4 regions of the Streptomyces sp. GMY02 genome follow, and region 3 is predicted to be linked to each of the others. Evidence: riboswitches for the same ligand, from Rfam matches in the RefSeq annotation. Region 3 holds a riboswitch; each other region holds the start of a gene.
What was found. A riboswitch is a leader RNA that binds a small molecule or an ion and turns the genes downstream of it on or off. The one in region 3 is predicted to bind cobalamin.

Region 1: another riboswitch for cobalamin. It lies ahead of KQY30_RS33850 ((2Fe-2S) ferredoxin domain-containing protein); the one in region 3 lies ahead of KQY30_RS35700 (peptidase inhibitor family I36 protein).
Region 2: another riboswitch for cobalamin. It lies ahead of KQY30_RS22935 (ABC transporter substrate-binding protein); the one in region 3 lies ahead of KQY30_RS35700 (peptidase inhibitor family I36 protein).
Region 4: another riboswitch for cobalamin. It lies ahead of metE (5-methyltetrahydropteroyltriglutamate--homocysteine S-methyltransferase); the one in region 3 lies ahead of KQY30_RS35700 (peptidase inhibitor family I36 protein).

What each region holds. Positions count from the first base shown of each region.
Region 1 is NZ_CP077658.1:7,931,833-7,939,478, forward strand. Features, by position in the region: gene KQY30_RS33825 (nitroreductase family deazaflavin-dependent oxidoreductase) at 165-647, opposite strand; gene KQY30_RS33830 (zinc-binding alcohol dehydrogenase family protein) at 812-1,786, opposite strand; gene KQY30_RS33835 (SDR family oxidoreductase) at 1,815-2,531, opposite strand; gene KQY30_RS33840 (ABATE domain-containing protein) at 2,769-3,368, shown strand; gene KQY30_RS33845 (ABC transporter substrate-binding protein) at 3,465-3,767, shown strand; gene KQY30_RS33850 ((2Fe-2S) ferredoxin domain-containing protein) at 3,823-4,191, opposite strand; cobalamin riboswitch at 4,316-4,437, opposite strand; gene KQY30_RS33855 (transposase) at 4,855-6,063, shown strand; gene KQY30_RS33860 (FAD-dependent oxidoreductase) at 6,120-7,646, shown strand, end outside.
Region 2 is NZ_CP077658.1:5,418,210-5,425,855, reverse strand. Features, by position in the region: gene KQY30_RS22955 (PLP-dependent cysteine synthase family protein) at 486-1,436, opposite strand; gene KQY30_RS22950 (MoaD/ThiS family protein) at 1,436-1,738, opposite strand; gene KQY30_RS37175 (putative leader peptide) at 1,849-1,983, opposite strand; gene KQY30_RS22945 (ABC transporter ATP-binding protein) at 2,164-2,982, opposite strand; gene KQY30_RS22940 (iron ABC transporter permease) at 3,003-4,124, opposite strand; gene KQY30_RS22935 (ABC transporter substrate-binding protein) at 4,290-5,285, opposite strand; cobalamin riboswitch at 5,388-5,514, opposite strand; gene KQY30_RS22930 (Mov34/MPN/PAD-1 family protein) at 5,510-5,923, opposite strand; gene KQY30_RS22925 (amino acid permease) at 6,105-7,439, opposite strand.
Region 3 is NZ_CP077658.1:8,456,676-8,464,321, forward strand. Features, by position in the region: gene KQY30_RS35675 (hypothetical protein) at 392-613, shown strand; partial or broken gene KQY30_RS35680 (IS5/IS1182 family transposase) at 973-1,101, opposite strand; partial or broken gene KQY30_RS35685 (IS630 family transposase) at 1,206-2,005, opposite strand; gene KQY30_RS35690 (MarR family winged helix-turn-helix transcriptional regulator) at 2,051-2,557, opposite strand; gene KQY30_RS35695 (Rid family hydrolase) at 2,672-3,097, shown strand; cobalamin riboswitch at 3,300-3,423, shown strand; gene KQY30_RS35700 (peptidase inhibitor family I36 protein) at 3,742-4,179, shown strand; gene KQY30_RS35705 (hypothetical protein) at 4,238-5,176, shown strand; gene KQY30_RS35710 (SDR family oxidoreductase) at 6,283-7,146, shown strand; gene KQY30_RS37265 (hypothetical protein) at 7,442-7,567, shown strand; partial or broken gene KQY30_RS35715 (transcriptional regulator) at 7,516-7,646, shown strand, end outside.
Region 4 is NZ_CP077658.1:7,255,964-7,263,609, forward strand. Features, by position in the region: gene KQY30_RS30905 (RraA family protein) at 1-157, shown strand, start outside; gene KQY30_RS30910 (spermidine synthase) at 188-1,051, opposite strand; gene tuf (elongation factor Tu) at 1,146-2,315, opposite strand; gene KQY30_RS30920 (TVP38/TMEM64 family protein) at 2,823-3,524, shown strand; gene KQY30_RS30925 (enoyl-CoA hydratase/isomerase family protein) at 3,540-4,610, opposite strand; cobalamin riboswitch at 4,659-4,897, shown strand; gene metE (5-methyltetrahydropteroyltriglutamate--homocysteine S-methyltransferase) at 5,200-7,491, shown strand; gene KQY30_RS30935 (MFS transporter) at 7,546-7,646, opposite strand, start outside.

The DNA.
Region 1 (7,646 bases), 520 kb from region 3:
AGGCAGGAGCGTTGGCCCGTCTCGCGGGACCTCGCCTCTGTCTCACCTGACCTTGTTTCGTTCGCATTCCGGGAACAAGGCCAGGTGAGCCTGTCCAGGGCGGCGCCGGACCCTGTCCCCGGCCGCGCGGCGCCCTGCCGGGCCGGGCGGGTGAGGTCCGGAGCTCAGTTCCCCGTCGGCGACGGGGCGTTCGCCGGCCCGGCCAGGTGATCGGGTTCGAGTACGAAGACGGGGATCACGCGGTCGGTTTTCTCCTGGTATTCGGCGTACGGCGGATACGCGGCGACCGCGCGCTGCCACCACTGCGCCTTCTCGTCCCCGGTGAGCTCACGGGCCGTCATGCCCTGGAGTTCGGGGCCGTCCTGGACATCCACCCGCGGGTCGGCCCTGAGATTGAAGTACCAGACCGGGTGGTGCGGGAAGCCGCCCTTCGAGGCCACCGCCGCGTACCGCCCCTCGTGCTCCACGCGCATCAGTGGAATCTTGCGGATCCTGCCGCTCTTCACGCCGCGCATCGTGACAATGACGACCGGCAGACCCGTGTCCCAGAGCGTTGTGCCCTGCGTGCCACCCGAACTCTCATACAGCTCGACCTGATCGCGCACCCACTGCGCCGGACTCGGCTCGTACTCGCCCTCAAGAGGCATCGCATTCACTCCATCGTGGTGTACGGATTATGCCGGGCCAGTCCAACACAAGCCCCGTACGCAGGGGAGACCGCCGCCCCGGCTCCGCCGCCGACAACTTCACGTGGGACAGGCTGGTGAACTCGGTAGGCAGGCAGTGCTCCGCAGGTGCAGTGCCCCGCAGGTCAATCGTGGACGACGACCATCTTGCCCCCGGCCTCGCCGGCCTCCATCACACGATGTGCCTCCCGTATCTCCTCGAAACGGAACACGCGTGAGGGCTTCGCCTTCAAACGGCCCGCCGCCACCCGCTCCGCGATCGTCTGGAGCGGCACATCGGACAGTGGGAAGCCGGGCTTCCCGAAGGCGAAGCTGCCGAAGAAGGTCAGACAGACACCACTCGCCATTTGCAGCAGGGGGTTGAAGTCGGTGATCGGGTCGAGACCCCCGAGCCAGCCCGCCAGACATGCCCGGCCGCCTCGCCGCAGCATCTCCAGAGAATCGAGGACGGTGCTGTTTCCCACGAGATCGAGTACGGCGTCGATGTGCTTGGCTTCCTTGATCCGTTCGGAAAGGCCGGGGCCCTCCAGCTCGGCTCGTTCCACACCGAGCCTCTCCAGCAAGGGGAACCGCTCAGGATTGCGGGAAGTGCCAATGACGTGCACGCCGGCATCGACCGCGAGACCGACCGCGGCCCGGCCGAAGGCCGAGGTCGCACCCCGGATGACGAGCGTCTGCCCGGAAGTGATCTCCAGATTGCGGAACAGGCACGTCCAGGCGGTCGCGTAGGTCTCCGGGATCGCGGCCAGTTCGGCCCAGGAAAGGCCGGATTCGATGACCGCCACGTTCGACGCCGGGACCCTCGTGTATTCGGCGTAGCTGCCGTTGATGGTACGACCGAGGCCGCCCATCAGCGCCGCGACCTTCGCGCCGACCGGGAACTCGCCACCGGGGCAGGATTTCACCAGGCCGACACACTCGATACCGCTGACCCTGGCGGCTTCGGCCCACTCGCCCCTGCGCATATGCATCTCGGCGTGGTTCAGGCCGAACGCCTTTATCCCGATGACGACATGACCGTCGAGCGGTTCGGGTTCCGGCAGTTCCGTATAGACGAGGCTGTCCGGTCCGCCGAATTTCTCGATGACGATGGCACGCATGTTTTCCCTCCGAGGTGGGGCGGGTGGATCAGACGAGGGGCTGGCCGCCGTCGACGGGCAGTGAGACGCCTGTCATGAAGGTGTTCGTCAGCGCGAAGATGACCGCCTGAGCGATGTCGTCGGGTGTGCCGATGCGGCGCGAGGGGTTGTCTTTCGACAGGCGCGCGAAGAACTCCGCTTTCCGCTGCTCTCCCAGTGCGTCCCAGGCGCCGGTGTCGATGGTGCCCGGTGAGATCGCGTTGACCCGGATCGGTGCGAGTTCGACGGCGAGGGAGCGGGTGACGGTGTTGACCGATCCGTTGGTCGCGGCAACCGCGAGGAATCCGGGGTCGGGCTCAAGGGCGGCGACTCCGGAGAAGAGTACGAACGACCCGTTCTCGGGCATGTTCGGCGCGAAGTGCTTGGCGAGCATGATCGGCCCGACGACCTTGGTGTGAAAGGAGAGGAGAATCGCCTCGGGTGTCAGTTCGCTCACCTTTCCCCGTGCCCTGGCGGAGGCGACGGACACCACGTGGTCGACGCTGCCGAGGCCCTCGGCGAGCGCCGCGATGGAGTCCTCGTCGGTCAGGTCGACGCTTTTGGTGAGCACGTCGGTGCCCTTGTAGTCCTTTTCGAGAGTGGAACGGTCCCGGCCCGCCGCGATCACCCGGGCGCCGGCCGCGAGTGCGGCGTCGGTCACAGCGCGGGCGATTCCGCTGCCGCGGCCCACCACGAGCACCGTCTTGTTCCGCAGAGGCGCTGTCATGACGGTCTCCTTGATCTCTTTGTCCGGAGGCTGGAACGAGGGACGGATCCGAGGGGGCCTGTTGCCCAGGACCCGCTGCGGCGGACTGCCGCACCACTCCACGCCTACTAACGCATAAGTAGACGCTATATCCATTAGAAGCGAGCTGCAAGGCGTCGCCTCTGCTCGATCGGGGCGCGACGTTACTGATTGTCGACGTTGATGGACGTCAGTCCCTCTAATGTTTACTGTTCACACATGAGCGTTAAGGTGACGGTCGAGGAGTTGCAGGCGGCGGGCTTCCCCATGGGTGGGGAGCCGCTGGTGGCGCTGGATCTCGTGGACACGGTGATGACGGTCAAGGACCCGCCGGTGGATCTGATCGGGGATCCCGCTGCGGGGGCGGTGTGGTGGGGCATTCAGGCGCGTCGTCTGCCGCCCGGTCCGGTTCCCGCTCCCGCCGCGGTGCGGCGGCTGCGGGCTGCCGTCCGTGATGTGCTGGACGCGCGGGTGGAGGGGCGTGCGGCGGACCCGGCGTCGGTGGAGGACATCAACGCGGCCGCGTCGTCGGTTCCGCGCAGCCCGCGCCTGGTCACGACCGGGCCGGAGGTGCGTGAGGAGACCCGCTGGCATGTCGAGCACGGCGGGAACGCGGCGCTCGCGGCCATCGCCGGCGAGGTGATCGGACTCCTGGCCAGTCCCGGGCGGCTGGAGCTCCTGCGCAGATGCGGCAGCCCGGACTGCTCGATGCTGTTCCTCGCCGAGAACAGGCGCCGCAAGTGGTGCGTGGGCAATGTCTGCGGGAACCGCACCCGCGTCGCCCGCCACTACGAACGCACCCACCCTCGGGACACCTGACCACACCCGACCCCACCCGACCGCACACCATCGATCAGCGCCGGCCTGGCCGGCGCTGGTTGCGCGCTCGCCTTCCCCGGCGCGCACACCCAGCCGATGACCTGGGAAGCGGTCCGCGCGGCCCGGCCGGACATGATACTGGTCCTGCCCTGTGGCCTTCCGCCCGAGCGGACCCTTCGCGAGACGGAGTCGCTCACCCGCCTGCCCGGCTGGGCGGAGCTTCCCGCGGTACGGGCCGGGCGCGTCCACGTGCTGGACGGCCCGGCCCACTTCAACCGCCCCGGCCCCCGCGTGGTGCGCGGGGCGGAGGTGCTGGCCCATGTGCTGCACGGTGTACGGGCCGGGGAGCCGGGGACGGAGGCCGAAGCGCGTCCGTTCCCCGGTGTCCCCGGCCGGTAGGGGCCACGGCACCGGTCAGAACGCCGTCCGGGTGGTGGCGTGGTCCGCGGTGGTCTCAACGACGGTCGGCATCAGGCCCGTTCCGGGAAGCCGTGCCGAGCCGCGGCGGAGTGATGGCGTACAGACCGAGGATCTCCGGCATGGGTGTGATGCCCGGGCCGCCCGCGCGTGCCCAGTCCGTGATGTCCTCGGTCGCGTCGGGGTCGTTGACCAGCCCCAGCCAGACCGGCCGCCCTCCGGCTGCCCGGCCCGCGGCCGAGGGTTGTACGACGATGACGTTGGCCTGCTCACACACGTCCAGGCACGCTGAGATCCGTACGGGTACCTCCGCACGCAGACGTGCGGTCTGAGCCGCGTGATCGACCCCGGTCACCTTGGCACTGCCACAGCAGCAGTCCCGGCACACGACAACACGGCACGGCACCAGGTCGGCCTCCCGTGCGACCACCTCGTCGCCGGGTGCCTCTTCCGCAGACTTCTCGGGCACGCTCAACCACCCCTCTCCCCGGGGAAATCCGCCCCGGTGTCCCATGAGGAGGCGACCGCGTGAGTCTCCTGGCTCTCGGGTCGTCGCTCGTCCGGGCCTGCCCGCCCCTCTCGGACAGTGACTGCCGGAACTCGCTCGCCGATCACAGTGGCGGGACCGCGCCGGATTCGCACCGACTTCCTCGAACCGCCGTCGCCTTGTCATCGATCATCATCCCATCGCCCCCGGGTGCGTGACTCCGTCACGGAGTTGGCCGACGCAAAAACTCCATTGTGAGTTGAACGGTCGGTTTGGTATTGGGGCGTTCATCTCTTCATGTCGGCCGAGTGAAACATGCTTCCGCACTGTTGCAACCGTGTGGACGAGATCGGGAAGCGACTGGACAGACCGCTCTGACCTGCGGATATGTGGATCAGACGGTGAAGTGCGCAGGAGTCGCTCAGAGGCCCGAGGCCGTTTCGAAGAGGTCGTGTGAAATGGACGACCATGGTGAAAATCTAAAACGTATGTTCAACTAGACCACGCCAAAGGACAAGCGGGGGCTCCTGGTCCAGCGCGGTGGGGTGACTGGATCCGGTGTCCGGCGGAGGGATTTTCGTCGTGGATTTACACCGTTCGCATCGAACACACGAGATCGTCTGGAGCGGGGTCGCCGACGACTTCGTCACCGAGTACAGTCGACGGATGCTGGTGTCGCTGCCGCGTCGCGACCAGCGGAAGTACGGCGAACTGTACATCTCCGGGTTGCTGTCGCTCACCAGTCGCAAGTCGATGCGCTCGATAGCGTCGATGGCCGGAGGCGGCGCGGCCGAGCAGCGGCTGCACCACTTCATCAGCAAGTCGTCGTGGGACTGGGTCCCGGTGCGCAAGGCGCTGGCCGCGGACCTGGATCAGGCGCTCGACCCGCTGGCGTGGGTGGTCAAGCCGATGGTGGTCCTCAAGACGGGCGAACACACCGTCGGGGTTACTGAATCGTTCGTTCCGCAACTCGGGCGTATCGTCAACAGTCAGCGCTCGTACGGCGTGTGGATGGCCAACGACCACTACAGCGCACCGGTCAACTCGCGGCTGAGACTGTCCGGGAAGTGGCTCGCCGACGGCGAGCGCAGGCGGCGCGCGGAGATCCCGGACCGGGTCGGCGCCGACGACGGCGGCGTCCCGCCCGCGGCGGCTGCCGTGCTGGAGCTGACACGGGGATGGGGGCTGAGCCCCAGACCGGTGATCGCGGAGGCCCTGGAGGAGGACGCGGGCGTTCTGGTGCGGCATCTGACGGCGGCGAAGGTCCCCTTCGTGCTGAGGATCGGCGGTGCCATGCGGCTGATCCCGTGGAGCACGGTACGGGCGGGCGGGACGGTCCGGTTGATGGCGGCGCAGCACCTCGCGGAGGGGGCGGACCCCGGCGGACGTCCGGTCCGGTGGGCCGGCCGTACCTGCCAAGCCGGCCGGTCGCCCGTTGTGACCAGTACCGACGTCGTGCTGTCGCCCGGCTCCGGCAGCCCGATGCTGCGGCTGGTCGGCGCACGGCGCCTCGGGGAGCGCCGGGCGCGGGAGCTGTGGCTGTCGAACATGACAGAGACAGAGGCGCCGCCCTCGCTCGTCGTGCGCCTGGGCCGCCTCGGCGAGCGTGTCGACAAGGACTTCGCCGAGATCAGCACCAAGGTCGGCGCGATGGACTTCGAGGGCCGGACTTTCGGGGGCTGGCACCGCCACACCACTCTCAGCGCCGTGGCGCATGCCATCGTGACCCTGTCCGCGGTACGCGACCAGGCGGTTGAGCTGCCGTGCGGTGATCACTTGCAGATCGCCTGACGGAACCGGCACAACACCGCCGAGCCAGGCGTCACATGGAGAGGAGCCCGACTGTCGTGGACGGGGTGGGGGACACGGCCGGTGCCGTGGACGCGGACGTGGTGATCGTGGGGGGCGGTCCGGTCGGCATGCTGCTGGCCGGCGAACTGGCCCTGCACGGAGTCCGGACGACCGTGGTGGAGAAGGAGCCGGAGCCCTCGGGCGAGTCGAAGGCGGGGACGCTGCACGCCAGGACCGCGCAGACACTGCACCGGCGCGGACTGCTGGAGGCCGTGCAGCCGGGACGGTACGTGGCCGGACGCGCCCCGCAGCGCCACGTGCCGTTCCACTTCGGCGGCCTGCCGCACCTCGACCTGGCCCCGGTGGTCGAGGAGTTCCCCGCGATGGTCGGTAGTCCGCAGACCTACGCCGAAGCGGTCTTCGCCCAGCGCGCCGTCCGGCTGGGCGGGCGGCTGGTGCGGGGCGCCGAGGTGACCGACCTGCGGGAGAGCGGCGAGCACGTCGAGGTGACGTATCGTCAGAAGAATGGCGGTGAGCGGTCCTTGCGGGCGAGCTGGGTGGTGGGGTGCGACGGGGCCCGCAGCGTGGTGCGGCGGAAGGCCGGTATCGCGTTCACCGGCACGCTGCCGACGATCTCCTGCCTGATGGGTGACGTACGGCTGGCCAACCCCCAGGACGCGCCGGGCGGTTGGAACCGTACCCCGCGCGGTTGGACCATCTTCTGGGTCAGCCCCGCGGGGTACAGCCGTGTCGGCACGTACGACTTCCGCGGCCCGCACCCCGACCGGAAGTCCCCGGTCACCTTCGAGGAGTTCAGGTCGGAGGTCGAGCGGATCACCGGACACCCCATCGAGATGGACGCGCCCCGCCACCTCTCCAGGTTCAGCGACGCGGCGTTGCAGGCCGAGCGCTACCGTGCCGGACGCGTCCTGCTGGCCGGGGACAGCGCGCACGTGCACTTCCCCGCGGGCGGCCAGGGGCTCAACACCGGCCTGCAGGACGCCGTCAACCTGGGATGGAAACTGGCCGCCTGTGTGCGGGGGCACGCGCCGGCCGGACTGCTCGACACGTACCACACGGAACGGCATCCCGTCGCCGCACGGGTGCTGGAGAACGTCCGTGCCCAGGTGGCGTTGATGCACCCCGGCCCGTCCACCGACGCCCTGCGCCGGCTGTTCGCCGACCTCATGAGCGTGGACCAGGTCAACGCGTACCTGGCCGGCATGGTCAGTGGGTCGGACATCGTTTATGACGTGGGGCGTCCCGCGGACGCGCTGGCGGGACGCTTCATCCCCGAGACGCGGCTGAGGACGGCCGGTGGCAGGACCAGCCTCGCGGCGCTGCTGCACCCCGGGCGACCGGTGCTGCTCGACCTGGCGGACCGCGCCGATGTACGGCGGGCCGCCGCGGGCTGGGCCGGGCGGGTGGACGTCGTGACGGCCCACGTGGAAGGGCAACCGCTCGCGGACGCGATCCTGTTGCGTCCCGACGGTTACGCGGCCTGGAGCGCGCCGGCCGGCGGGTCCGGCACCGACGGGCTGCACGCGGCGCTGCGGCTCTGGTTCGGTGAACCCGCCGAAGAG
Region 2 (7,646 bases), 3.0 Mb from region 3:
GTCCGCCCGCAGGGCGGGCCTCGCGGCGTCCGGTGCGTGCAATCGCAAGGCGGAGGATCGCCCGTGTACTGGACGTACTCGGGCGACTCCGACAACGCAGCGAGTGTGCGTGCCGGGCGTCGCGAGGCAGACGGGACTTCTGACATACGGCCTGGATGCCGGAGGGGGCCTGGGGAGCGCCTGGAGCGGCCCCGGAGAAGCCCTGGAGACGGCTGCGGCCCCCGGCCCGGATCGGGCGGGGGGCCGGGGGTGCGGTCCGGTACGGCGGGTACGGGGCAGGGGTACGGGTCTGGCGCCGGGCCCTGGGACCCCACCCGGGATGTTGCGGCCATGGCACCGGGCCCTGGGACCCGCACGGGGTGTTCCGGCCATGGGCACCGGGGCCCGGGCCCGGAGGCCCGGGCCGGCGCGCCGCGCGCTCACATGTCGCGCGTCACCTCACACCGCTACCTCACAGCGTCACCTCAACGCCGCGTGTCATCGCGTTACGCCCAGAGCTGGCCGTGCAGGGTCTCGATGGCCTCTTCCGTGGTGGCCGCCGTGTAGACGCCCGTGGACAGATATTTCCAGCCGCCGTCCGCGACGACGAACACGATGTCCGCGCTCTCGCCCGCCTTGACCGCCTTGCGGCCGACTCCGATCGCCGCGTGCAGCGCCGCGCCGGTCGAGACGCCCGCGAAAATGCCCTCCTGCTGGAGCAGTTCACGGGTACGGGCGACCGCGTCGGCCGAGCCGACGGAGAAGCGGGTGGTGAGGACGGACGCGTCGTACAGCTCGGGTACGAAGCCCTCGTCGAGGTTGCGCAGCCCGTACACGAGGTCGTCGTAGCGCGGCTCCGCGGCGACGATCCTGATGTCGGGCTTCTGCTCGCGCAGGAACCGCCCGACGCCCATCAGCGTGCCCGTCGTGCCGAGCCCCGCCACGAAGTGCGTGACGGACGGCAGGTCGGCGAGGATCTCGGGCCCGGTGGTGGCGTAGTGCGCGCCCGCGTTGTCGGGATTGCCGTACTGGTAGAGCATCACCCAGTCCGGGTTGTCGGCCGCCAGTTCCTTGGCCACCCGTACCGCCGTGTTGGAGCCGCCCGCCGCCGGGGACGAGATGATCTCCGCGCCCCACATCGTCAGCAGGTCGCGCCGCTCCTGGGAGGTGTTCTCCGGCATGACGCAGACGATGCGGTAGCCCTTGAGGCGGGCCGCCATGGCGAGCGAGATACCGGTGTTGCCGCTGGTGGGCTCCAGGATGGTGCAGCCCGGGGTGAGCCGTCCGTCCTTCTCGGCCTGCTCGACCATGTGCAGGGCGGGCCGGTCCTTGACGGAACCGGTCGGGTTGCGGTCCTCCAGCTTGGCCCAGATCCGTACGTCGTCCGACGGGGACAGCCTGGGGAGCCGTACCAGGGGCGTGTTGCCGACCGCCGCCAGCGGGGAGTCGTACCGCATCAGGCCGGGTTCGATTCGAGCGCCCCGCCGGCCACCGCCGGGAGGATCGTGACGCTGTCGCCGTCCGCGAGCTTGGTGGCGACTCCGTCGAGGAAGCGGACGTCCTCGTCGTTGAGGTAGACGTTCACGAAGCGGCGGAGCTGGTCGCCCGCGGCGGGGTCGATGAGCCGCTCCCGGATGCCGGCGTGCCGGGTTTCGAGGTCGGTGAACAGCTCGGAGAGCGTGTCGCCGGTGCCCTCGACGGCCTTCGCGCCGTCGGTGTAGGTGCGGAGGATGGTCGGGATGCGGACCTCGATGGCCATGGCGTGGGCTCCTGTCGGGAGATGGCGTGACGGGCGCGCGGCTCGGGCCCCCGCGCGAGGGGGTGATGCGGTACGGGTCGGGTACGGCGGGCGGCGCTCGCGGCCGTCGCTCAGCCTGCGCGGCCGGCGGAAAGGACCGCGCCGCCCGGACAGATGGCGCTGGCGAGGCGGCACAGGTCGACGTGCAGCCGCGCGACGAGCAGCGGGGTGCTCGGCGTCTTGTCGCTCACGTCATGGAAAACCATGGGTTCATCGTATCGATTCCCGGTCCGCGGCCCGGCATGTGATCTCGTATGGCGGACCGAGAACGTTCGTCACGTGGACGGCAGGCCTGAGGGGGTGCGGAGCCGGGCGCGCGCGGGGGGCCGGGAGCCATGGGACGGGATGACGGGTCGGGAGCTACGGGACGGGTGACGGCTCGGGGGCTACGGGAGGTAGACGACGCTGGGGGCGCCGGTGACGGGGTGGGTGGTGATCTCGGCCGTCACTCCGTACACCTCCGCGAGCAGTTCGGGGGTCAGCACGGAGCGCGGCGGGCCCGAGGCGACGATCCGGCCGTCCTGGAGGACATGGATGCGGTCGCAGTAGTAGGCGGCCAGGTTCAGATCGTGCAGGGCGAGCAGATTGGTGGTGCCCGACCGGCTGATCAGGGTCAGGACATCGAGCTGGTGGCGGATGTCCAGGTGGTTGGTCGGTTCGTCCAGTACGAGCAGGGCCGGCCGCTGCACCAGGGCGCGGGCGATGAGGGCGCGCTGCCGCTCGCCGCCGGAGAGGGACGGGAAGGCCCGGTCGGCGAGCGGGGCGATACCGACCCGGTCGAGGGCGGCGGTGGCGAGTGCGGTGTCGGCGGCGGTGTCGGCCTCCCAGAAGCGCTTGTGGGGCGAGCGGCCCATGGCGACGACCTCGCGGACGGTCAGCTCGAAGTCGACCCTGCCGTCCTGCGGTACGGCGGCGACGCGGCGGGCCCTGGCCTTGGGTGCCATGGTGTGCAGGTCGTCGCCGTCGAGGAGGGCGCGTCCGGCCGTGGGGCGGAGCGTTCCGTACACGCAGCGGAGCAGGGTGGTCTTGCCGCTGCCGTTGGGGCCGACGAGTCCGACGGTCTCGCCGGGGGCCGCGGTCAGTCCGACGCGGTCGACGAGGAGGCGGCCGTCGGTTTCGTACGAAAGCGCTTCGACGCGCAGTTCGGCGGCGGGGACCGGGGCGGGCGGGCGGTCCGGGGTGCCGGTGCTCGTACGGTCGCTCATTCCGGGGCTCCTTCCAGTGCTCACTCCGGGGCTCCTTCCGGGCGGCGCCGCATCAGCCACAGGAACACCGGGCCGCCGATGAGCGCGGTCAGGACGCCGACCGGGATGTCCTGGGGCGCGGCGACGGTACGGGCCGCGAGGTCGGCGACGACGAGCGCGACCGCCCCGGCCAGCGCGGCCACCGGCAGCAGTGCCCGGTGGCCGGCGCCGACGGCCATCCGCGCGGCGTGCGGCACCAGCAGCCCGATGAAGCCGACCGCGCCGCTCGCGGCGACCATCACGGCGGTGACCAGGGAGGCGAGTACGAAGACCGCGGCCCGGAAGCGCGAGGTGTCGAGACCGAGGACGGTCGCGCCCTCCTCCCCCGCCAGCAGCAGATCGAGCGGTCTGGCCAGCGCCATGAGCAGGGCGGTGCCCGCGACGAGCGCGACGGCGGGCGGTACGAGCGTGGCCCACCGGGCACTGCCGAGGCCGCCCAGCGACCAGTAGAGGGCCTCCTGGAAGTGCTCGGGCCTGGCGGAGACGACCAGGATCAGGGTGGTGAGCGCGGAGAGGATGTACGAGACGGCCACCCCGGCGAGGACGAGCCCGCCCCCGCTCATCGTCGAGCCGCGCCGGGCCAGCCCGTACACGAGCGCCAGCGCGAGCAGCGAACCGGCGAAGGCGGCGGCGGGCATGGCGACGGTGGTGGTCACCCCGCCGCCGATACCCAGCACGAGGACCAGGACGGCACCGGTGGAGGCGCCGGAGGAGATCCCGAGGAGGAACGGGTCGGCGAGCCGGTTCCGTACGAGCGCCTGGAGGACGGTCCCGACGACGGCCAGCCCTCCGCCGACCACGGCCCCCAGCAGCACCCTGGGCAGCCGTACGTCGAGCACGATGGTCCGGAACGGGCCGGGAGCCGCGCGGCCGGTGAGGACCTCGATCACTTGGCCGGGCGGGATCCGTACGGAGCCGAGAGCTAGGCCGGCGACGATGGCTGCGGTTAGCGCGAGGGCGAGGCAGCCGAGGGCGAGGGGGAGGCGGAGGCGCCGGGCCGCGGGCTGCGGCCGGGCGGGGGTCGGGGGCGGGGGCGTGGGCGAGGACCGCGGGCCGGTTTCGGCGGAGCCGTGGGGAGCGCCTGCGGCGGGCTTCTCCCCCACCCCGCCCCTTCCCGGAACCGGGGCTCCGCCCCGGACCCCGGTGTCCTCAAACGCCGGACGGGCTGGATTTGTCCTCAAGCGCCGGACGGGCTGTTTCTTGCCCTCACACACCGGACGGGCTGAACTTGCCCCGGTCGGAGGCTTTGGGTCGTCGTGCATCGGGCGTTACTTCGTGCGCGTCGGGTGGAGTTGGGTCGCCAGGCGTTCTATCGCCTCCGGCGCCCGTACGCCCAGGACCACGTCCGACAGTGGCATCACCGCGAAGCTGCGGTTCTTGATGGCCGGTATGTCCTTCAGCGCCGGGTCGTCCAGAAGGCGTTTCTCCTTCTGGGCGACCGTCGTCGAGCCGTAGTCGTAGATGACGACGGTCTCGGGACGGCGGGCCACGACCTGTTCCCAGGTCGCGTCGCCGAAGGTCTTGTCGAGGTCGGCGAAGACATTGCGGCCGCCGGCCAGCCGGATCAGCTCGTTGCCGATGCCCTTGCCGCCCGCGGTGAACGCGGTCCGGTCGCCGCTGTCGTACACGAAGACCGACACGGGCCTGACGCCCTTCAGTTCGCCTGCGGTGGACTCGACCGTCGCGCGCGCCTCGGTGATCCAGCGCTTCGCGCGCTCCGGGACGCCGAAGACACGGCCGGTCTCCTCGACCTCCCGGTAGACGTCCTCCATCGTGGTCCGGCCGTCCGCGCAGTTCTCCAGGTTGAGCCGGGTGTTGATACCGGCCGCCTTGAGTTCGTCGCGGCTCCGGCCGTCCTTCGCGTCAAAGGCGCTCGCGTACCCGCCGTACACGAAGTCGGGTGCGGCGGCGAGGAGTTTCTCCTTGGAGGGGTACTCCGCGGCGAGGACCGGCACGCTCTTGTACGCCTTCTCGTACGCGGGCAGGATCCGGTCGTCCAGCCAGGCGGTGCCGACCAGGGACTTCTCCAGACCGAGCGCGAGCATGATCTCGGTCACGTGCTGGTTCATGGTGACCACACGCTTGGGCGGCGCCTGGTACGTGGTCGTCACCCCGCAGTTGGTGACGGTGTACGGGAAGCCGGGCGCGGCGGATGCGGCGGGCTTGCCTTGCGTGGCGGCGGAGTCCGCCGCGGTGGGGCCGCCGCAGGCCGTGAGCGGCAGCAGGACGAGCACGGCGCACACCGCGGGCAGGGCGGACGACAGGGCTGATACGGCGGACGGCGCGGCGGGCGCGAACGCGCGGCGGCGCCGGGGCACGGCAGACACGACAGGGCCTCCTCCGGGGGATTTCCGCGTCCCCTGGCTGGTGGGAGAAAGGCGGCAGGTCAGTTCCTGGCTGCCAAGCGGAGCTTGGTCACAGTGGCGGGACCGCGCCGGTTTCGCACCGGCTTCCTGGGTCCTGCCGCCTCGTTTCTGCGTCGAGTCTCTCAGACGATCTCGACGGGCTCCTCGGTGACCTCGCCGTCCACGATCCGGTACGAGCGGAACTGGAAGGGGCCTTCGCCGTCGGTGTCCGCGGTGGAGACCAGCACATAGTGGGCGCCGGGCTCGTTGGCGTAGGTGATGTCCGTACGGGACGGATAGGCCTCGGTCGCGGTGTGGGAGTGGTAGATGATCACCGGCTCCTCGTCGCGGTCGTCCATCTCCCGGTAGAGCTTGAGCAGATCGGCCGAGTCGAACTCGTAGAAGGTGGGCGAGCGCGCGGCGTTGAGCATGGGGATGAACCGCTCGGCCCGTCCGCTGCCCGCGGGGCCCGCGACCACCCCGCAGGCCTCGTCGGGGTGGTCGGCTCGCGCGTGCGCGACGATCTGGTCGTGCAGGGCCTGGGTGATGGTGAGCATGCAGAGAATATAAACGGGACCGCCGCGCGCGGTCCGGTCCCGGTACGAGCACGTGGGCCGGCCCCGGTACGAGCGCATGGACCGGCCCCGGTACGACAGGGCCGGCCCGCGCGGTGTGCCCGGTGGCGCGGGCCGGTACGGACGTCACCGGCACCGCACAGCCTTCGGCCGCGCCGTGTCCTCAGTCGCCGGACGGGCTGATGTGCAGCACAGGCACGTCGCGCCGCTTCAGCACCTGCCAGCCGACCGCCAGCCCCACCGCCCACACGGCCGCCACATACAGGCAGACCCGCGCGTCCTTGTCGTACGCGATCAGACAGGTCACCAGTGCCAGGAAGGCCACCGCGACCCAGCTCAGCAGCGCGCCGCCGGGGGCGGGGAACGACGAGGCGGGCAGCCGTCCGGCGTCCACCGCGCGGCGGTAGCGGATATGGCTGATCAGGATCATCATCCAGGTCCAGATGCCGGCCGCGGTGGCCACCGAGGTCACATAGCCGAACGCCTTCTCCGGGACGACGTAGTTGAGGACCACGCCGATCCCCATCAGTACGGCGGACACGGTGATGGCGAGGGCGGGCGTCTTGCGGGAGTTGAGCCTGCCGAAGGCCTTGGGCGCCTCGCTGTTGGCGGCGAGGTCGCGCAGCATCCGGCCGGTGGAGTACATCCCCGAGTTGCAGGAGGAGAGCGCGGCGGTCAGGACGACGAAGTTGACGATGCCGGCCGCGAGGGGGATGCCCATCGTCTCGAAGGCGTGCACGAAGGGGCTGTTGCCCGCCGAGAACTCGGTCCATTTGACGACCGCGAGGATCACGGACAGCGCGCCTACGTAGAAGACGATGATGCGCCAGGGCAGCGTGTTGATGGCCTTGGGGAGGGTCTTCTCGGGGTTCTCCGACTCGCCCGCGGTGACCCCGACCAGTTCGACGGCGAGGTAGGCGAACATGACGCCCTGAAGGGTCATCAGGCTGGATCCGATGCCGTTCGGGAAGATCCCGTCGTGCGCCCAGAGGTTGGACGCGGATGCGGTCTCGCCCGCGTCGGAGAAGCCCAGCGTCAGCACGCCCAGACCGATGACGATCATGCCGATGATCGCGGTGACCTTGATCATCGAGAACCAGAACTCGACCTCGCCGAAGATCTTCACCGAGATCAGATTGACCCCGAAGAGCACCACCAGGAACACCAGCGCGCTGACCCACTGCGGGATCTGCGGGAACCAGAAGTGGATGTAGATGGCGGCGGCGGTGAGTTCGGCCATCCCTGTGACGACCCACATCAGCCAGTACGTCCAGCCGGTGGCGAAGCCGAAGAACGGGCCGAGGAACTCTCTGGCGTACTCGGCGAAGGAGCCCGAGACCGGCCGGTAGAGCAGCAGTTCGCCGAGCGCCCGCATGATGAAGAAGATCACGACACCCGCGAGGGCGTACATCAGGATGATGCTGGGGCCCGCCTTGGCGATATTGGCTCCGGCGCCCATGAAGAGGCCGACCCCGATGGCACCGCCGATGGCGATCATCTGGACCTGCCGGCTGCCGAGTCCCCGTTCGTAGCCCTCTTCGGGCGCTCCGGCCGGCCGGTCTCCGGAGGGGCCGCCTCCGGCCGGGTCCGCCGCGGCGCGGTCGCCACCGTGTCCCGTACCGCCGTGTTCGCCGCCGTATTCCTTGTCGACCTGCGCAGAGGTCATGGTCGTGCGCCTTTCTCCATACCGGTCCGCGCCGCACGC
Region 3 (7,646 bases):
CCTCGGGCGCTCCCGCAGCCGGGGGCGGAGAACGCGCTGTCTGGCTCCAGCGGCTGGTGGGCAACACCGGCGTCGCGGCGATGGTCGGCGGATCGCACGGGCGGCCGGGCGAGCGCGGTGTGTTGCATCGTGGGGCGGACGAGGACGCGGCGGAGGCGGCGGGGCAGCCGACATCGCAGCGACCTGAGACACCACAGCTAGCGCCCATGAACTCCAGGGCCAGCCGGTCGTGCAGTGCGGCGGGAGTCGCCGCAGGGTTGGTGGCCTGTCGCTCGCGAGAACTTCACCCGGCGGACGCACTCGCTGAACGTGCCGAGGGAGCCTGGTAAGCGACCAGCCCCGCCACTGGGCCGTCTGAACCGAAGACATCCCCGCGGAGACCGTCCTCGACATGCCCCTGGATCTCAGGAAGGCGACGGTCAACTACCCGCGTGCGCTGGCGATCGAGGTAGGCGACGCCGTCGACCTCGGCCGTCAGCCGCCGGGCCGTCTTGTGGACGACCTGGGCATGCGTTACAGCCTCCAGATCGAGCGCGAGCCCGTCCAACTGGAATACCTCGTGCTGCCCGAGGCCCGCGAGATCAGGGTCGCGGTCATCATCTGGTACCCGTAACCCGGGGCGTCCACCGGGCGAAGACCTCGTTCTCCCCGGGGCGGCCCGCGGCGGTCCAGTGGGCGACCGTCGACCTAGAGCGTGGTGATCTCGTCGTCTGACGCGGCAGGGATCGAAGCCGTCGCGGGCTGCTGTGTAGACGCTGTAATGAGATAGTGAGATGAGGACATCCGTTGGAAGACACCGCCTTTCTGCTCGCGGAGCACATCAACCGCCTCACCGGCGACCCCGACTTCGCCACTCGCCTGATCACCGAAGCCTTGTCCAGGTCGGACGAAGACAGTCGAGTAGCGCGGGCAGGCCCTCCTGGTGCAGAGCCAAGAACGCATGCAAGGGATTCTTCAGGACGCATCCGGCATCGCGGCCAGCACTTCCCGGTCCCCGTGCCGGCGCCGACCGCCTCCCTGCGGACGCGTCGGCGCCTCCGGCGCCACCCGCTGGAACAAATCCCACAGCTCATCCGGCACCAGCCGCTCAACGATCCCCACACCTGAAGCTTACCGAACAGCCCAAATGAGATGGCTTCTTAAGCCTGTAATTTCCGGCGCATGACACTAGTGTGATGCGCCAGAAATGACGAGACTGAGTCTTTTCAGGTTTTGGTGGTCGGCGGGTTGATTTTGGTGAGGTAGTCGGCGAGGGAGTTGAGGATCTCGTCGGCGGTCTTGGTCCAGGTGAAAGGCCTGGGGTTCTTGTTCCATCCGTCGATCCAGGCCCTGATGTCTTGCTCCAGGGCCTTGACGGATGTGTGCATCCCGCGGCGGATGAGCTTGTCCGTCAGCAGGTCGAACCACCGCTCGACCTGGTTTATCCAGGAGGAGCCGGTGGGGTGAAGTGGACGTGGAAGCGTGGGTGTTTTCCGAGCCACGTCTTGATCTCGGCGGTGTTGTGGGTGGCGTAATTGTCACAGACCAGGTGGACGTCGAGGCTGGCGGGCACGGCCTTGTCGATCGTGACCAGGAACTTCTTGAACTCGATGGCCCGGTGACGGCGGTGTAGTTCCGATATGACGGTGCCGTCGGCGACGTTGAAGGCGGCGAACAGGCTGGTGATGCCGTGCCGGTAGTAGTCGTGGGTGCGCCGCTCGGGCATGCCCGGCATCATCGGCAGCACTGGCTGGGACCGGTCCAGCGCCTGGATCTGGCTCTTCTCGTCCACGCACAGCACCACTGCTTTCTCGGGCGGGTGATGGTGCCACTTGCGCACCGTTTCCGTAGACACCCCGAAGTCGGCCGCTACACCGGTATTTGACGTTCCCCTCGCACAGGCCAGAATGATCCGGGCCCTCTCCGCCACACGGGCCGACACTGCGCCACCCGCCCAACGCGTCAACTCCGACCGCTCCTCGGCAGACAGTACGACTTCGACAGCACGAGGACCCCGAGACACCACGAAAACAGCCTACAGACTTAGTCTCGTCATTTCTGGCGCATCACACTAGAGGAAGTCCACGGGACGGATCTGGAGTTTCTCCGCTATACGGGTCAGCGCCTTCTGGTCGGCCACGCTGAGCCGGTCGAGGAGCATGCCACGTACGGCACGGAGATGGGTGGGTGCCGCGCGACGCACGACGGAGAATCCTTCCTCGGTGAGCGTCGCGAGAATGTAACGGCCGTTGCCGGGGTCGGGGAAACGCTCCACCCAGGCCCGCCGCTCGAAGCGTTTCATCACGTTGGACAGCCGGGACGGAGAGCCGCCGGCGAGATATGCGAGGTCACCCATCCGCAGCCGCCGCTGCGGGGCCTCGGACATGTGGCTGAGCACGAGGTACTCGAACAGCGTGATGCCATGCTCCCGGCGCAGTGGTGACTCCAGCCTGCCCGGCAGCAGCATGGCCAGCGAGAGCACGCCGGTCCACGCCTCCTTCTCAGCTTGGTCGAGCCACCGGAGACCGTCGCCCTCGACGTGAGCGTCCTCGCTGTCCGCTCCTTTGTCGGCTGCCATCCCCACCTCACGTTCACGTAGCGCTCCCCATGGTACTTCAACGTTGAACCCATGTAGCCTTACTACAAGGTTGAACTCAATCATGAAATTACTGTGCGAGAGGAATCCGTCACCATGAGCAATGCAACCTTCCATGTCACTCCGGGATACGGCGAGATCCTGCTCAAGGCGCTCGGCTACAGCCAGGCCGTCCGTGTCGACCAGCGCGTCGAAACGTCCGGGCAGGGCGGCTGGGACGACGACCTCAACATCCCCGACAGCATTGAGGAGGAGATCGTCCGTGCCTTCGAAAACGTCGAGCGGACGCTCGCGACCTGCGGAGCCACCTGGAAGGACGTCATCCACGTCAACTCGTACCACAAGGTGCCCCAGGGCCAGGACGTCATCGGGCAGGACCACAACGACGTGATGGCCGAACAGTTCCGCGCGTGCCTGGGCGGTCGAGCCCCCGTCTGGACCCAGACGGGCGTGACCGTCCTCGGGCTGCCCGCCATGCGGATTGAGATCCGCGTCACCGCAGTCATCAATGACGAGCACTGATTCACCGGGTGCCGGATCCTGTCCGGCGTGAATTCGGGCCACCGCCGGCCGGAACCCGCGTACTTTGGCCGCTCCTCCAGCTACTCCCCCGGCGGCGCGGAACAGGATCCGCCGAAGCCTCTCGTGTCGCCGCCGAAACGCTTTTCGTGACGGCGGCCTGGCGGCGACGGAACGATGATCGGTGAAAAGGCGACGGCAGTTCGAGGAAGTCGGTGCGAATCCGGCGCGGTCCCGCCACTGTGATCGGCGAGCGAGTTCCGGCAGGTCGCCGTCCGAGAGAGGCAGGAAGGCCAGGACGAGCAATGCCCCCGAGAGCCAGGAGACTCACGCGGTCGCCTCCTCATGGGACACCGGGGCGGATTTCCCCCGGAGAGGGGTGGTTGAGCGTGCCCGAGAAGTCTGCGGAAGAGGCGTCCGGCGACGAGGCGGTCGGACTGCGGGCCGGTCTGGTGCCATTGGGCCTTCCAGATTATCGAGGCCTACAACCACACCTACTACCGGCCCTTACTGGCGGCGTGATGGGCGGTGTGAGTGGACGCATCGTCAAGTATGTGTGCGCTGTGGGTCAACGACAGGGCGGCGAGGTCCGATCACCCTGGAGGGGCAAGCGACCGCACAGTCAAGTACGGGGAGAGAGGAACGTTATGCGACGCATCATGGGGGTGGCTCTCGGCGCTGTCGCGCTGGGAGTGATGAGTGTGATGGGGACGGCGCCGTCGGCCTTGGCGGCTGGGCCGAGCACCGGGTCCGCTGCTGTCGGGACGGCTGCGGTGGAGGGGCGGTTCTGGATCTACGAATGGCCCAACTACACGGGCAACGAGAAGTCCTACAACGGCAATGACCGGTACTTCGCGAACGACGAGTGGGACGGAACCAGCGTCTCGGTCGACAACTTGAGCTCGTCGGCGAAGAACCTCACCAACCGGTGGGCCTACCTCTATCAGTTCGGCAACAGCAGCGGCGGGAGTTGCAGCGGCGACTACGTCAAGTTCCCGCCGGGGAGCCAGGCGCCCGACCTGGGGCAGCTCAACGGCGGCACCTTCGACTTCAACAACAAGGCCAGCTGCATCATATTCATCTGACGGCCGATGGGGCGGTGCCAACGCGCATACAAGGCACCGCCCCACCTGCTGCGCCCCGATGAAGGACAAGGACACCGTGCCGATGCCGCGCCGCCTCATCACCCTTGTCGTCGTGACCGTCGCCCTCGGACTGTCGCTCGTCACCGCGATCACTGTCCCCCGGGCCACATCCGAAACACCGCGGGCCGAGCCCGCCGCGCCTGCTACCACAGGGCGGGCGAGTGCCATTCTCCTGCCCTTCGACGCCTATCAGTTCTCGCCGTCCGATACCGACACCATCGAGGCCGCTGAGGACGTGCTGATCCGTGCCTGCATGCGCGAGCAGCGCCTGGACTGGCACATGCTGCCGCCCCCGCGGTCCGCCGGAGAAACGGAATCGTTGAACATACGCCGGTACGGACTGACCGGACCCGAAACTGCGGCCCGCTACGGCTATCACCTGCCGCCGCCCACCAGGGCTGAAGCCGACCGCGAGGCGGTGTGGGATGCCCGTGACAGGCTGCCGTCCCGGGAGAAGCTGGTGGCCTTCGGGGAGAACGGCGTTACCGGCGGCTGCTGGGGACAAGCACACGCCCGCCTTCTCCGCGACGTTCCGCGTGACAGGACCTCCCTGCTCGGCCGGTACACAGTGGAAGCCTTCGACGCCGCCCGCCGTACACCGGAGGTGAAGGCGGAGACCCGCGAGTGGAGTCGCTGCATGAAACGGGCGGGCTTCAACTACGCGGATCCGTTTGAGGCCTTCGGCGACCCCGCGTGGGGGAAGACCGCGCGCCCTTCGGCCCGGGAACTGACTGCAGCGAGGACCGACGTGCGCTGCAAGGAAGAGACGAACCTCCTGCGGATCTGGGTCCGTACCGACGAGCGTGTCCAGCGCGACGCCATCAGAGAACATCACGACGACTTTCAGGAATTCGCGGCCACCAAAGAAAGCTGGCTGAACGCCGCGCACCGAACTCTGCGGGAAGGATACCGGGCTTACCGGACCTTGGCTCGGTAAGCCCCAGCACAATTGACTCCTACTGACCTGCGAATGGGGAGACAGTCCTGACCGCCAGTCGAACTCAACGAGCAGAGTCGACGTTGATGATGCCCGACCGGTGCTTCTGAGAAGCGGTGGAGACTGCCGTCATGGCCAAAGACGAGACTCCCCGAACCAATACCCGTCCTCCTGGTGACTTCGTTGATCACTAACAACAGCGTTTCTCAACGGGTTCCGGATTCAGTTGGTGAACCCGGTCCACGAGTGTCGACCAGAAACGACGGCATTGCCGACATTGGCACACCGCGGCGACCGAGCTGGCTGGACCGGAAGTACCTGACGGAAGCACCGTGAATGCGATGATGGTGCCGTTGAAGGTAAGGCGGTCGGCGATAGCTGGCCGACGTCAGCCCGACGACAGTGACCCTTTCCTGCGACGGCGTATCGAAGATGTCAGTCAGCCGGTCACCGTTTTTCGGTTCTGCGCAGACAAGGACGTTGAGCTTATCTTCGGCTAATCTTGGAGGCCTGAAGTGACCCATCGTTGAGGGGCGGCCCGTGGTTACGGAACAGCCTGCGATGATTCACTGAAGGCGAGCCGATGCGTCCTTAATATTCAATTCACGCAGGGCAGCACTGAAGCTATTTCTCCATTTTATAATGCCCATATGTGGGCGCGCCGGCCGGTCCCGAGTTGCCGGTTCCAGGACGCCCGCTCACACTTACAGTACATGTTTACTTGGATAACACCAGGCCGTTTCCTGGGTTGCGGTTTCCGGAGTAGCGCGCAAGACGGTGGAGATCGATTCCTCGTACGTGTCACTGATCTCCCACCCTCATCGGCCGTCACGGATCTCATCGTGACTGCCGGCCAACGGCTCCACCGTTCATCAGTAGGCGAGCAGGCGGGGGAGTGCGTCGTCCGCGACATCTCTGAGGTCTGGGACGACAAGCGGCGGCTGGCTGCGGGGCGGGTTCACCAAATGCTGAGATCGCGAAGCTGTCGGCGTACGCCATCGAGGCCGGCCCGACCAGTCTGCTGACCATTGGACGGCCGCCAAAATAAAAGCGTGAGGCCGAGGCGGAACAAATCGACACCAGCAACCCGAAGGGAAGCGGACAATATGGCGAATGCGGCGCTCAAAAAGGTTCTCATCACAGGAGCGGGTACCGGCTTCGGATATGAAGCCGCGATGCGTTTGGCGGAAAAGGGATTCGACGTAATCGCCACGGTGGAGATCTACGGCCAGGTCCAGACCCTGAAGCGCCAGGCCGCCGAGCGAGGGGTGAGCCTGGAGGTCGAAAAGCTCGATGTGACCAACGACGGTGATCGTCGCAAAGCCCTCAACTGGGGTGTGGAGATCCTCGTGAACAACGCGGGGGTCGGCGAAGGCGGCTCAACAGTAGACATTCCCGTACCGAACATCCGGCACCAGTTCGAGGTCAACGTCACCGGACCGCTGCTCCTCACCCAGGGGATCGCCAAGCAGATGGTCGAGCGTGGCGCAGGAAGAATCGTCTGGGTCTCATCCCGAGAAGGCCTGAACGTCAACCCCTTCACCGGCATCTACTCCGCTTCCAAGCACGCAGTCGAGGCGATCGCCGAAACCATGGCCTACGAACTGCAGGAGCACAACATCGAAGTCGCCACGGTCAACCCCGGACCATTTCTGACCGGCTTCAACGACCGGATGTTCCAGACCTGGGAGAGCTGGGAGGACGACCCGTCTCAACGGCTTTTTGACTACTCCAAGCTCGCCTTCCCACGAGCGCAGTTCGATCCTGAAGCGGTCTATGCGACGTTGACGTCCGTCGCCGCCGGCGAGGTCAACAGTTTCCGAAATCTGGAGCCCAAGTCGATGATCGAAGAAACCAAGCAGCTTCAGCAGGTTCCCTGGGAGCGCAAGGTCACGGACGGTCTCGGCACCCGGCAGCAGGCCATCCAGCACTCCTACGAGATGCGGCCCGAGACTCCCGTCGCCGGCTGACGGGCTTCCCAGCCCAAAGCGCGTTGCCCCGCTTCGGCCGGCTCAAGCCGCCGACCCCGGTGAACAGGCGGCTCCTGTCGGGATGGGTCAGCAGAAGACGGGCTCCGTCCAGACGGGCCTGCTCCCCGCGTACGCGGGGATGGGTCCTGGTTTTCCAAACCGGCGAAGCGCCGAACAGATGGGACAGCCCGCGGCCACCAGCACCCGGCACGCAATCGTGTCATGTCGTCAACCCGGGCCGGGGGCAAGTTGCTCCCCTCGTCAGGAACAGCGTGCCGTGCAGGCGGTGGACCGCATGAGCCTGACCTCCGGACTCCACTGCCCCCGCACCCCGCTGCGCCGCTTCCTGGACCGTGAACTGTCCGCCGGGCCCGGCCGCTGCGCGAGAACACCCTGCGCCACCTGGTCGGCATCGACGTGAACATGGCCTTCGCGGCCGGCGCCAACGGCCTGAACGTCGGCCTGGGCGTGCCCACCCACGACACGAACCCGGTCGTCGA
Region 4 (7,646 bases), 1.2 Mb from region 3:
CCGTGACACCGAGCGGCGCCAGGCCGACCGGATCCGCTCCGGTGAGTCCCTGCGCAGCCAGGTACGGTTCGACGCCTACCTCGCCGCGCGCCGGCAGACGCCGTCCCTGACCTTCCGCGAGCACCTGCGGGCCGTCGGCGGCGCCATCGAGGAGTGACACGCACCCCCACCGCCCGGAAACAGCCCCTCAGCCGATGCTGAACGCGCCCTCCGGCGGCCTCGGTGACGGCACCGCGCCGCTGTCCCGTACGACCGCCGCCGCCCCGATGAACCGCCGGAGCGACGCGCCCTCCTCCACCCGGGCGGGGAAGGCGTCTGACGCGGCACGGCGGGCCAGTGCCGCCGTGTCGAACGCGGTGTGCGAGGCGACCAGTACGGCATTGCCGAAGCGCCGCCCGCGCAGCACGCCCGGCTCCGCGATCAGCGCCAGCTCCTCGAAGACCGAGGCGAACGTGGCCAGTTGGGAGCGGAGAAAGCCGAAGGGCGCGCCATCGGCGAGATTGGCGGCATAGATCCCGTCGCTCTTCAGCACCCGCTCCGCCTCCCGCGCGTACTCGACCGAAGTGAGGTGCGCGGGCACCCGTGAACCGCCGAACACATCCGCGATCAGCACGTCCGCCGACCGCGCGGGCGCCGTTTCGAGCCAGCGGCGGGCATCCGCGCTCCGTACGGTGATGCCGGTGCCGGCCGGTATCGGCAGCCGTTCCGCGACCAGCGCCAGCAGTGCCGCGTCGGCCTCCACCACACACTGCGCCGAGCCGGGCCGGGTCGCCGCCACATAGCGCGGCAGTGTGCAGGCCCCGCCGCCGAGGTGGAGCACGGTCAGCGGTTCGCCGTCGCCAGCCGCGCAGTCGACGACATGGGCGAGCCGCCGTACGTACTCGAACTCCAGATGCGTCGGCTCGTCCAGGTCGACATACGACTGCGGCGCCCCGTCGACCGTCAGCAGCCAGGCACGCTCCCGGTCCACGTCGGGCAGCAGCTTCGCGGTACCGCCGTCGACGGCGCGCAGCACGGGGACGGGCTCATCAGGCTCGTCGGGCTCGTTCACCCTCCCATTGTGTACGGTCCGGCGCCCGCCCCCCGTCGAGGGAGGCGGGCGCCGGACCGCTTGAGCGGGCGCCTTCGGACGCCAGCGGGGGCCGTCAGATCAGCGACGTGACCGTACCGGCGCCGACCGTACGGCCGCCCTCGCGGATCGCGAAGCCGAGCCCCGGCTCCAGCGGAATGTCACGCCCCAGCTCCACGGTCAGCGCGACCGTGTCCCCGGGACGCGCCACCGCCGCCTCGCCCAGGTCGATGTCGCCGACCACATCCGCCGTACGGATGTAGAACTGCGGCCGGTACCCGCTGGTGACCGGTGTCGTACGGCCGCCCTCGCGCGCCGACAGCACATACACCTGCGCGGTGAAGCGCCTGCTCGGTACGAGACTGCCCGGCGCCGCCACCACATGGCCCCGGCGCACCGCGTCACGTGGCATCCCGCGCAGCAGCAGCGCGACATTGTCCCCGGCCTCCGCGGACTCCATCGGCTTGCCGAAGGTCTCCAGGCCGGTCACCACCGTCTCCGCGCCGGCGCCCAGCACCTCCACCCGGTCACCCACCCGTACCGTGCCGCGCTCGACGGCGCCGGTGACGACCGTGCCGCGGCCGGTGATGGTGAGGACGTTCTCCACCGGGAGCAGGAACGGCGCGTCCGTGTACCTGACAGGCATCGGCACATATGTGTCGACGGCGTCGAGCAGCGCCTCCACGGCCGCCGTCCAGCGCGGGTCGCCCTCCAGGGCACGCAGCCCCGAGACCCGGACGACGGGCGCGGCGTCGCCGCCGTACCCGTGCTCGGTGAGCAGCTCGCGCACCTCCAGCTCGACCAGGTCGGTCAGCTCGTCGTCGCCCGCGTCGGCCTTGTTGAGGGCGACGACGATGTGATTGACGCCGACCTGGCGGGCGAGCAGGACGTGCTCGGCGGTCTGCGGCATGATCCCGTCGAGCGCGGAGACGACGAGGATCGCTCCGTCGAGCTGGGCCGCGCCGGTCACCATGTTCTTGATGTAGTCGGCGTGGCCCGGCATGTCCACATGGGCGTAGTGCCGGGTGTCCGTCTCGTACTCGACGTGCGAGATGTTGATGGTGATCCCGCGGGCGGCCTCCTCCGGGGCCCGGTCGATCCGGTCGAACGGTACGAAGGAGCTGGTCCCGCGGTCGCTGAGGACCTTGGTGATGGCGGCGGTCAGGGTGGTCTTGCCGTGGTCGACATGGCCCATGGTGCCGATGTTCAGGTGCGGCTTGGTGCGCACGTATGCCGTCTTGGGCATGGTTCGCTGGTTCCTTCCCGGAACTCGGAGCTGAGAGGGACCCCCGGGCCTTGCCGACCCTCCCCCTGCGGGGTCCGCCGGACGATCCGGGAAGGGTCAGCTTCGGGCGCCGCCGAAGGGCGCTGCCGCGGCGGATGCCGCTGCTTCGGCATCCGTGGCCGCTGCGAAGGCATCCGCCGGGACGACTGCCGCGACGGGTGCGACAGGCGCGGCCGTGCACGCCACGAGGAAGACGGCAGCCTCCGGCGCGTCCGCGACTGCGGACGGCGCTGCGGGGAAGGCGTACCGGACCATGTCCCCGATCCTCGCCCAGCCCGTCCGCCCGCGTCGAACGATTTTCCGCCGGGCCGCAGTTGGCCGACTCCTGCCGTGGGACCGCCCGAGGCGCCGCTGACCGGCGCGTTCTTCGACCCGGTGTGCCCGTGTTGTGCCGGACACACGCCGGACGGGAGGCCTCCGTCACCAGGCCCCCGGCGACCGGACATCTTCGTCGGTTACGCTCCCCGCGTGCTCGACACCGCCCCCCGGTCCTCGCGAAGCCTCGCGCTCCGTTGCTACCGGGCACTTCTCTCGCCCTGGGCGAGATTCGCCGTACTCGTGGTGCTGCTCGGTGCCGCGGCCACGGTGGTGCTGCTCTATGAGCCGCAGAAGCTGCTGTCCGACGGCTGGCTGCCACGCGTCGGCGGGGGCGTCGCCGTGGTGCTGTTCACCGTGGGGTACGGGCTGTGCGCCACCGCGTTCGTACCGCGCCCGCTGCTCAACATCGCCTCCGGCGCGCTCCTCGGTTCGTATCTCGGGCTGGTCGCCGCGCTCGCCGGGACGGTGCTGAGCGCGGCCATGTCCTTCGGGCTCGGGCGCATGCTGGGCCAGGACGCCCTCCGTCCGCTGCTGCGGGGCCGCTGGCTGAAGGCGATAGACCGTCAGCTCAGCACCCACAGCTTCCGGTCGATGCTGATCATCCGGCTCTTCCCCGGTGTGCCGTTCGCCCCGATCAATTACGGCGCGGCCGTCTCCCGGATGCGCTGGACACCGTTCCTGCTGGCGACCCTGATCGGTTCGATCCCCAACAACGCGGCGTATGTGGTCGCGGGCAGCCGCGCCGCCTCGCCGACCTCGCCGGTGTTCCTGATCGCGATGGGGTTCATCGTGGTCAGCGGGCTGGTCGCGGCGGTGGTCGCCTGGCGCAAGCGCCACCACCTCCGCCGCTGACCACGCGCTCCGCCCTCAGACCCCGCCGGCCAGTCCGAGGTCGCCGCCCGGCGGCGGGGCGAAGAACCGCGCCACATCCGCCTCCGTGACCTGCGCCAGCTCCTTCGGGGACCACCGCGGCCTGCGGTCCTTGTCGATGACCTGCGCCCTGATCCCCTCCACCAGATCGGGCGTGGCCAGCGCGGCGCACGAGGCCCGGTACTCCTGGTCGAGCGCCTCCTCCAGCGTCGGCAGCAGACGGACCCGGCGCAGCGCTTCCAGGGTTGCCTTGAGCACGGTGGGCGACCGCGTCAGGATCGTCTCGGCGGCCTCCTTCGCCGCGGGCAGACCGGTGGCGAGCAGCCGCTCGACGATCTCTTCCACGGTGTCCGCCGCGTAGCAGGGGTCGATCCACTCACGGTCCGCGGCGAGTTGGCCCTCGGGCGCGGCCGTCCCGTACCCCCGTACCGTCGCGGTCACGTGCGCCGCCTCACGTACGTCGGGGCCGGCGAGCGCGGTCCGTACGGCGTCCAGCCGCTCGGCGGGTACGAAGTGATCCGCGAGGCCGCAGAGCAGCGCGTCGGCGGCGCCCACCGCCCGGCCGGTGAGGGCGAGATGGGTGCCCAGCTCGCCCGGTGCGCGCGAGAGGAGATGTGTGCCGCCGACATCGGGGACGAGGCCGATGCCGGTCTCGGGCATGGCGACCGCCGACCGTTCGGTGACGATCCGGACGGTGCCGTGCGCCGAGACACCGACGCCGCCGCCCATCACAATGCCGTCCATCAGTGCCACATAGGGCTTGGGGAAGCGGGCGATCCGGGCGTTGAGCCGGTACTCGTCGCGCCAGAAGGTGGGTGAGGCGGCGCCGCCGGTGCGCGCGTCCTCATGGATCGCGCGGATGTCGCCGCCGGCGCACAGCCCGCGCTCGCCGGCGCCCGAGATGATCACCGCTGTCACGCTCTCGTCGTTCTCCCACCGGGCGAGCGCCTCGGTGATCCGCAGCACCATGGGGTGGGTGAGCGCGTTGAGCGCGCGGGGCCGGTTGAGCGTGATGCGGGCGGTGCGGCCCGCCCGGTCGAGCAGTACCGGTTCGTCTTCGTGGACCATGGCGCCAGTATTCAGGACCCATGTTTCGAGCATGTCGAGTTCCGGACCTATGCTGGACGCGCAGTCGGTTCGCCCTGTCCGCCAGGCAGGCGCGTCGCAAGAGGGAACCCGGTGGGAATCCGGGACTGCCCCGCAGCGGTGAGTGGGAACGACCGCCGTCATACGCACTGGACGCACCGCGTCCGGGAAGCGACGGCCAGTAGATGCCTTGTCCGCGTACGCACATCGCGTACAGGCACAAGGCGCGCCCGCGAGTCCGAAGACCTGCCACTGCCCGTGTGCGAGGACCGCGCACGGAGATCTCGGTGACCTCGTGGGCGGGTCGGCGGATACGGGCGGGCGCACGCCACATGGCTGCGTGGCACATGGATGTACGGCACATGGCTGTGTCGCACATGGGTGTGCGGCACATGTGGGCGCCGCACATGGCTGTGCGGCACACGGTGTGGCGGTACCTGCCCCGGCTTCCGTTCCTTCGCCGCACACGAGTCCCGCCGGGATCGCTCCCGTACGACTCGCGAAGGAGAGTCCCGTGACACCCACGTCCGCAGCCGCGGCACCCCGGTCGGAACGGCAGGGCCGGCGGCCCGTGCCCAGGTCCACCGTCCATGGCTACCCCCGCCAGGGCGCCGACCGGGAACTGAAGAAAGCGATCGAGGGGTACTGGAAGGGCCGGGTCACCGCGGACGCGCTGCGGGAGACCGCCGCCGGGCTGCGCCGCGACACCTGGCGCGAGCTGGCCGACGCCGGACTCGACGAAGTGCCCACCGGCCACTTCTCGTACTACGACCACGTGCTCGACACCAGCGTCATGGTCGGCGCGGTCCCGGCCAGGCACCGGGCCGCCGTCGAGGCCGACGCGCTCGACGGCTACTTCGCCATGGCGCGCGGTGCCCAGGACGCCGCGCCGCTGGAGATGACCAAGTGGTTCGACACCAACTACCACTACCTCGTCCCCGAGTTGGGACCGGACACGGTCTTCACCGCCCACTCCGGGAAGCAGACCGGTGAACTGCGCGAGGCCCTCGCCCTCGGTCACACCGGCGCCCGGCCGGTGCTGCTCGGGCCGGTCACCTATCTGCTGCTCGCCAGGCCCGCGCCCGGGGTGGCCGCCGGATTCGAGCCGCTCACCCTGCTCGACCGGCTGCTGCCGGTGTACGCGGAGGTGCTGGCCGATCTGCGCGCGGCCGGCGCCGAGTGGGCGCAGATCGACGAGCCCGCCCTGGTCCAGGACCGCACGCCCGCCGAACTGAACGCGGTCGCCCGCGCCTACCGCCATCTCGGGGCGCTCACCGACCGGCCCCGGCTGCTGGTCGCCTCGTACTTCGACCGGCTCGGCGAGGCCCTGCCCGTACTGGCCAAGGCACCTGTCGAGGGGCTCGCGCTGGACTTCACAGGCCCTGCCGCCGCCAATCTCGACGATCTCGCGGCCGTCGGCGGGCTGCCCGGCAAGCGGCTGGTCGCCGGGGTGGTCGACGGGCGCAATGTGTGGATCAACGATCTCGCGGCCTCGCTGACGACCCTCGCGACCCTGCTCGGTCTCGCCGAGCGGGTCGATGTGTCGGCATCCTGCTCGCTGCTGCATGTCCCGCTGGACTCCGCCGCCGAGAAGGATCTCGATCCGCTGCTCGTCCGCTGGCTGGCCTTCGCCCGCCAGAAGACCGACGAGGTCGTCACCCTCGCCCGCGGTCTCGCCCGGGGCACGGACACCGTCGCCGCCCGGCTCGCCGCCAACCGCGCCGATCTGGCGTCCCGGGCCTCCTCGGGCGTCACGCACGATCCCGTCGTACGGGCCCGCTGTGCGGCCGTGACGGGCGCGGACGCCCGCCGGGAGCAGCCGTACGCCGAGCGCGCCGCCGCGCAGCGTGAGCGGCTCGCTCTGCCGCCACTGCCGACGACGACCGTCGGATCGTTCCCGCAGACCGCCGAGTTGCGCACGGCACGCGCCGAACTGCGGGCGGGGCAGCGGGACACGGCCGGTTACGACGAGCGCGTCCGGGCCGAGATCCGCGAGGTGATCGCCTTCCAGGAGAAGGCGGGCATCGATGTCCTGGTGCACGGCGAGCCCGAACGCGACGACATGGTGCGGTACTTCGCCGAGCGCCTCACCGGATTCCTGGTCACTCGGCACGGCTGGGTCCAGTCGTACGGCACCCGCTATGTCCGGCCGCCGGTGCTCGCGGGGGATGTCTCCCGGCCCGCCCCGATGACGGTCGACACGATCTCGTACGCGCAGTCGCTGACCACCCGGCCCGTCAAGGGAATGCTGACCGGGCCCGTCACCATGCTGGCCTGGTCGTTCGTCCGTGACGACCAGCCGCGCGGCGCGACCGCCCGGCAGGTGGCGCTCGCGCTGCGGGACGAGGTCGCGGATCTGGAGGCGGCCGGTACGGCAGTGATCCAGGTCGACGAACCGGCGCTCCGCGAGACCCTGCCCCTGCGCGCGGCGGACCGGTTGGCGTATCTGGACTGGGCGACCGAGGCGTTCCGGCTGACGACCTCCGGGGTCGGCCCGAGCACCCAGATCCACACGCACATGTGCTACGCGGAGTTCGGCGACATCCTGCCGGCCATCGAGGATCTGGACGCCGATGTGATCAGTCTGGAGGCGGCTCGCTCACATATGCGGGTCGCCGGCGAACTGGCGGCGGCGGGCTATCCGCGCGAGGCGGGACCAGGGGTGTACGACATCCACTCACCGCGGGTGCCGTCGGCCGAGGAGATGACCGCCTTGCTGGCCAGGGGACTTGAGGCGATCCCGCCGGAGCGGCTGTGGGTGAACCCCGACTGCGGGCTGAAGACCCGGAGCTGGGCGGAGGTCCGTACGTCCCTGGAGAACCTGGTCGCCGCAGCCCACCGCACCCGGGGGCCGGTCTCCTAGCGCGCCGTCTCCGGGCCGTCCTCCCGGCCCGGCCCGCTCGGCCGCCCCGGGTCCTCAGACCGGTCTCACCTCGTCCGGCGAGACAGGATCCGGGGCGGTCCGCGCGACGGGCGCCCCGGTCTTCTCCGGCTTCTCCGATGTGCGGCGGGTCAGAC